One region of the Streptomyces sp. NBC_01304 genome, then DNA from elsewhere that is predicted to be linked to it. Evidence: riboswitches for the same ligand, from Rfam matches in the RefSeq annotation. Region 1 holds a riboswitch; the other holds the start of a gene.
What was found. A riboswitch is a leader RNA that binds a small molecule or an ion and turns the genes downstream of it on or off. The one in region 1 is predicted to bind cobalamin.

Region 1 (3,379 bases):
GAAGAGGGCGAGGCTCCGGTTCCGGTTGTCCGGGTGTCTGCTTGATCCACTTATGCTGCGCGTGTCGGTCCCGGTTCGGTCATGCGGTGTGTGTCGGCCTCAGTTCGGTCATGCGACGCGTGTCGGCCCTTGGAACGTACGCCGGTACGCATTCGGCGTGGTCCCCAGCGTCCGCAGGAACTGATGGCGCAGCGCCGCCGCCGTGCCGAAGCCCGCGCGGCCCGCGATCGCGTCGATCGTCTCGTCCGTCGACTCGAGCAACTGCTGTGCGAGCAGCACGCGTTGGCGCAGGACCCAGCGGTACGGGGTCGTCCCGGTCTCCTGCTGGAAGCGGCGGGCGAAGGTACGCGGCGACATGTGGGCACGGATCGCGAGCTCCTCGACCGTGACCTCCTCGTCGAGGTGGCGCTCCATCCAGACCAGGACGTCACCGACGGTGTCGCACGACGAGATCGGCACCGGCCGCTCGACGTACTGCGCCTGCCCGCCGTCGCGGTGCGGGGGGACGACCATGCGCCGGGCGATGGCGTTGGCCACCTGAGTGCCGTGCTCCTGGCGGACGATGTGCAGACAGGCGTCGATGCCGGCCGCGGTGCCGGCCGACGTGATGACCGGGCCGTCCTCGACGTAGAGCACATCGGCCTCGACCCGGGCCCGCGGGTACTCGATGGCCAGCTCCTTGGCGTACCGCCAGTGCGAGGAGCAGCGCCGCCCGTCCAGGAGTCCGGCCGCGCCGAGGACGTACACGCCGTTGCAGACCGAGAGGACGCGGGCCCCGCGGTCGACCGCCCGGCGCAGGGCGTCGAGGAGTTCCTCCGGGAAGGCCCGCTTCGCGAAGTTCTCGCCGGCCGGGACCGCGATGAGGTCGGCCTCCTCCAGGCGCTCCAGGCCGTGCGCGACCGTCATGGTGAACCCCGCGTGGGTGCTCAGGGTCGGGCCCTCGGCGGAGGCCACCGCGAAGTCGTACACGGGCAGCCCCTGATCGCTCCGGTCGAGGCCGAACACCTCGCAGACGACGCCCAGTTCGAAGGGATGCACGCCGTCGAGCAGTACTGCGACCACGTTTTTCAGCATGCTCCGCAGTCTGCCGCAGAGTTGGCAGGATGTCGAGGTTGTATGGCAGTCCTGCCACTGCCCCCGCGGGGCTCCGAGCGGGAAAGTAGAGCCATGAACACATTCGCAAGCACCGCAGCCGAACTCCTCGTCGTCGCCGGGATCTTCCTCCTCCTGGCCCTCCCTTCCCTCGTCGGTCACGCCCGCGACCGCCGCATCGACCGCGAGCTGCGCGCCGCCGAGCAGGGCCGGGCGGCCGTCTCGCACGAGCCCGTCGCTCCCGTCTCCGTGCCCCTGCGGAGCGCCGGCCGCCGTGCGGAGCACCTTGCCGCCTGAGGCCGCGTGCGGCCGGCCGTCATCGAGGAGGGCACGCCCCCGACACTAGATGTGGGTGTGCCCTCAACTCCCCGCCACAAGATGTATGCTCGTGCTCGCTGTCGCCGCAGGGGAATCCGGTGCGAATCCGGAACTGTCCCGCAACGGTGTACATGTGCGTATCTGTGAACCCCGAGGGTCGTGCACCCCCGGGCCCCGCAGCTCCGCACTCCCCAGTCCGAGCACCTGCCGGCAGCGCACCCGTACCGACCGGTCCGGGTGCCGATGACGTCCGGGCCTCGCGGAATGGGCCGGTGGACGCGACGCCGTGCGCTGCCCGAGGCAGTACGTACCGCCCGTGTGCCCCTCCTCCCCGCGATGGCCCCGAGCCGAGCGAGGGAGTGCTCCACGTGACCATCGCGCCAGTCGACCCTGTCTCATTGCAGGCCGAACAGGCCCGAGCGGAAGACGGCCCCGGTACCGCGCTGCTGCGGACCCTGACCAGCCTCACCGCCGACCTCCCCGACACGGACCCCGGCAAGGTGGCCGCCAGCGCCCTCCGCGGCCGCAACGCCGCATCGGACGAGGCCGAACTGCGCGAGCTCGCCACCGAGGCCGCCGCCGGCCTCATCTCCGAGGACCCGGCCTACGCCCGCCTCGCCGCCCGGCTCCTGACGATCACCATCGCCGAGGAAGCCGCGTCCCAGGGCGTGCGCACCTTCACCGAGTCGGTCTCGCTCGGCCACCGCGAGGGCCTGATCGCGGACCGCACCGCCGAATTCGTCTGGGTCCACACCGCCCGGCTCGACGCGCTCATCGCCGCCTCGTTGGACGAAGGTGCCGACGACCGCTTCGGCTACTTCGGCCTGCGCACCCTGCACTCGCGCTACCTCCTGCGGCACCCGATCACCCGCAAGGTCATCGAGACGCCGCAGCACTTCATGCTGCGCGTCGCCTCCGGCCTCGCCGAGGACGAGTCGGACCGCGCCGTCGACCAGGTCGCCGCGCTGTACGGCCTGATGAGCCGCCTCGACTACCTGCCGTCTTCGCCGACGCTCTTCAACTCCGGCACGCGCCACCCGCAGATGTCGTCCTGCTACCTCCTCGACTCCCCGCTGGACGAGCTCGACTCGATCTACGACCGCTACCACCAGGTGGCGCGGCTCTCCAAGCACGCGGGCGGCATCGGACTCTCGTACTCCCGCATCCGCTCCCGGGGTTCGCTGATCCGCGGCACCAACGGGCACTCCAACGGCATCGTCCCGTTCCTCAAGACCCTCGACGCCTCGGTCGCCGCCGTGAACCAGGGCGGCCGGCGCAAGGGCGCGGCCGCGGTCTACCTGGAGACCTGGCACTCCGACATCGAGGAATTCCTGGAGCTGCGCGACAACACCGGCGAGGACGCCCGGCGCACGCACAACCTCAACCTCGCGCACTGGATCCCGGACGAGTTCATGCGCCGGGTCGCCGCCGACCAGGACTGGTCGCTGTTCTCGCCGGCCGACGTGCCGGACCTCGTCGACCTGTGGGGCGACGAGTTCGACGCCGCGTACAAGAAGGCCGAGGCGGCCGGACTGGCCCAGAAGGCCATCCCCGCACGGGACTTGTACGGCCGCATGATGCGCACCCTCGCGCAGACCGGCAACGGCTGGATGACCTTCAAGGACGCCTCGAACCGTACGGCCAACCAGACGGCGGAGCCGGGCCACACGGTCCACTCCTCCAACCTCTGCACGGAGATCCTGGAGGTGACGGACGACGGGGAGACGGCCGTCTGCAACCTGGGCTCCGTCAACCTCGGCGCGTTCGTGGACGGTTCGGCTCCCGAAGGCATCGACTGGGAGCGGCTCGACGCGACGGTACGCACCGCCGTGACCTTCCTCGACCGGGTCGTCGACATCAACTTCTACCCGACCGAGCAGGCCGGCCGCTCCAACGCGCGCTGGCGCCCGGTCGGCCTCGGCGCGATGGGCCTGCAGGACGTCTTCTTCAAGCTCCGCCTGCCCTTCGA
Region 2 (3,379 bases), 2.4 Mb from region 1:
TCGGGCTCGCCGTGCACCAGGACGTCGATGCCGGCCTTCTCCTGGAAGGCGAGGACCTCCTGGATCTCGGCCTCGATGCGCTCCTCGTACGCGGCCGCGCCGATGCGCCCCGCGCGCAGATCGGCGCGCGCCGTGCGCAACTCGGCGGTCTGCGGGAACGAGCCGATCGTGGTGGTCGGCAGGAGCGGCAGCCCGAGGCGGTCCCGCTGGGCGGCGGCCCGCGCCTCGTACGGCGCCGAGCGGCGGCCGTCCGCGTCGGTGATCGCGGCGGCGCGGGCCCGCACCGCCGGGTCGTGGGTGATGGGGGAGCCGGCCCGGGACGCCAGGTCGGCCCGGTTGGCGGCCAGTTCGGCGGCGATGGCGCCGGTGCCCCGGGCGAGGCCGCGGGCGAGGGTGACGATCTCCGTCGTCTTCTGCCGGGCGAACGCCAGCCAGCGCAGGATCTGCGGCTCGATGTCCCGCTCGGCGGCCGCGTCGAGGGGCACGTGCAGCAGCGAGCAGGAGGCGGCCACGTCGACCCGGTCGGCGAGGCCGAGCAGGGTGCCGAGAACGGACAGGGACTTCTCGAAGTCGTTGATCCAGACGTTGCGGCCGTCGACGACGCCCGCGACGAGCCGCTTGCCCGGCAGCCCGCCGACCGCGGCGAGATCGTCCAGGTTGGCGGCGGCGGCCCCGGTGAAGTCGAGCGCCAGCCCGTCCACCGGCGCCTTGGCGAGCACGGGAAGCGCTTCGCCGAGCCGGTCGAAATAGGAGGCGACCAGGAGCTTCGGCCGGTCGGGCAGGGCGCCCAGATCGCGGTAGGCGCGGGCGGTGGCGTTCAGTTCCGCCGGGGTGCGGTCCTGGACCAGGGCCGGCTCGTCCAGCTGCACCCACTCGGCGCCCGCCGCCCGCAGATCGGCCAGGACCTCCGCGTACACCGGGAGCAGCCGGTCGAGCAGGGTGAGCGGCTCGAAGTCGGGCGCGACGCCGGGGGCGGGCTTGGCGAGCAGCAGGTACGTGACGGGCCCGACGAGGACGGGGCGCGCGGTGTGGCCGAACGCCAGGGCCTCCTTGAGCTCGGCCACCTGCTTGGCGGAGTCCGCCGCGAAGACCGTGTCCGGCCCCAACTCCGGCACAAGATAGTGGTAGTTGGTGTCGAACCACTTGGTCATCTCAAGGGGTGCCACGTCCTGGTTGCCCCGGGCCATCGCGAAGTAGCCGTCGAGAGTGTCCGCTTCGACGGCCGCGCGGTGCCGGGCGGGGACGGCGCCGACCATGACGCTGGTGTCCAGGACGTGGTCGTAGTAGGAGAAGTCGCCGGTCGGCACCTCGTGCACGCCCGCGTCGGCCAACTGCTGCCAGTTCGCCCGGCGCAGGCCCTCGGCGATCTCCTTGAGGGCGTCGGCGCCGATCCGGCCCTTCCAGTACCCCTCGACGGCCTTCTTCAGTTCGCGCTGCGCGCCCTGGCGGGGGTAGCCGTACACGGTGGCCTGCGCCGCCGCGGCTGCGGACTTCGCTGTCACGGAAATCTCCTTCGCGAGATGACTCCTGAGATCCCGGCGACGGGACACGGACGCGAAGGGGGATGACACATCGGACGGACCGCACGCGCACTACGGACGCGGTGTTCCTCCGATATGTACGCCGACCCGCCCACGAGGTCACCGGGATGTCCGCGCACGAGGGATCGCGCGCGGGCAACGGGCAGGTCTTCGGACTCGCGAGCACGCCCTCCAAGAGGAGGACACCTACTGGCCGTCGCTTCCCAGACCCGGCCGGGCCCAGTGCGTATGACGGCGGTCGTTCCCGCTCACCGCTGCGGGGCAGTCCCGGATTTACACCGGGTTCCCTCTTACGACGCCTCCCGCCTGGCGGACGGGGCGAACCAGCTGCGCACCCAGCCTAGAGGATGCGGCTGGAGTACGGGTATGGCGGTCTCCTCCCGAAGGGGGCGAACCGCCCCGTGGTTACGATCGCGACGCGGTGCCGACGATCGTGACCGGACAGGAGCCAAGGGTGAGCAAGACGTACGCCGGAGCGCGGTTGCGGCGGCTGCGCGAGGAACGGCGCATGAGCCAGGTCGAGTTGGCCCGGGTCCTCGCGATCTCCCCGAGCTATCTGAACCAGATGGAGCACGATTCGCGGCCGCTGACCGTGCCCGTCCTGCTGCGCCTGACGGAGACGTTCGGCGTGGACCCCGGCTTCTTCTCCGAGCGCGACACCAGCCGCCTCGTGGCCGACCTGCGGGACGCCCTCACCGGCGAGGTCGCCGCGGGCCGGGTGTCGGCGACCGACCTCGCGGAGCTGGCCTCGCGCACCCCTGCGGCGGCGCAGCTCCTGGTGGACCTGGGCCGCCGCAACCAGCACCTCGCCGAGCAGCTGACCGAAGCCGCGGAGGGGCGGGGGCCGGGTACGACGGCCCAACCCCGTTCCGCACACGAGGAGATACGCGAGTTCTTCTACCGCCGCCAGAACTATCTGCACGACACGGACCTCGCCGCGGAGCGGCTGGCCGCCGAGACCGGCATCCGCCCGGGAGAGGTGGTGCGCAGCCTGTCCGCACGTCTCACCGAGCGTCACGGCGTACGACTGGCCGCGGACTGCGGCGAGTTGCTGCACCGCTACGACCCGGCGGCCGGGGTCCTGAACCTCTCCGCCCGGCTGCGCCCCGGCCAGCAGGCGTTCCGGATGGCGACGCAGCTGGCGCTCCTGGAGTACGCCGATGAACTCTCCGCCCTCGCCTCCGAGGACTTCGCGCCGGACTCCGCCGCCTGGCCGCTGGCCCGCATCGGCATCGCCAACTACTTCGCCGCAGCCCTGATCCTCCCGTACCGCCGCTTCCACGCGGCGGCGGAGGAGTTCCGCTACGACATCGAGCGGCTGACCGACCACTTCGGTCTCGGCTACGAGACCATCTGCCACCGCCTCAGCACGTTGCAACGCCCCCGGCTGCGTGGTGTCCCCTTCTCGTTCGTCCGGGTCGACCGGGCGGGCAACATGTCCAAACGCCAGTCGGCCACCGCGTTCCACTTCTCCCGGGCCGGCGGCACCTGCCCGCTGTGGAACGTCTACGAGGCGTTCGCCGCCCCCGGCCGCATCCACGTCCAGGTCGCCGCGATGCCGGACGGCCAGCGGTACTTGTGGACGGCCCGCGCCGCCACCCGCCACCGGGGCGGCTGGGGAGAGCCCGGCAAGACCTTCGCCATCGGTCTGGGCTGCGAGATCCGGCATGCCGCCCGGCTCGTCTACTCCGACGGCCTCGACCTCGACAACATCTCCGCCGCCGTTCCCATCGGCATGGGCTGCCGCCTCTGCGAACGCATCGACTGCCCGCAGCGGGCCGTGCCGCCCCTGGACCGCCGGCTCGCGATCGACGAGAACAGCAGCACCTTCGTGCCCT

Region 2: linked by a shared signal. The riboswitch ahead of metE (5-methyltetrahydropteroyltriglutamate--homocysteine S-methyltransferase) and the one ahead of OG430_RS17925 (ribonucleoside-diphosphate reductase subunit alpha) in region 1 are both predicted to bind cobalamin.

Annotation. Positions count from the first base shown of each region.
Region 1 covers NZ_CP109055.1:4,129,193-4,132,571, reverse strand. The annotation lists gene OG430_RS17935 (GlxA family transcriptional regulator) at 109-1,074, opposite strand; gene OG430_RS17930 (hypothetical protein) at 1,168-1,389, shown strand; cobalamin riboswitch at 1,475-1,636, shown strand; gene OG430_RS17925 (ribonucleoside-diphosphate reductase subunit alpha) at 1,779-3,379, shown strand, end outside.
Region 2 covers NZ_CP109055.1:1,767,784-1,771,162, reverse strand. The annotation lists gene metE (5-methyltetrahydropteroyltriglutamate--homocysteine S-methyltransferase) at 1-1,502, opposite strand, end outside; cobalamin riboswitch at 1,666-1,884, opposite strand; gene OG430_RS07795 (short-chain fatty acyl-CoA regulator family protein) at 1,996-3,379, shown strand, end outside.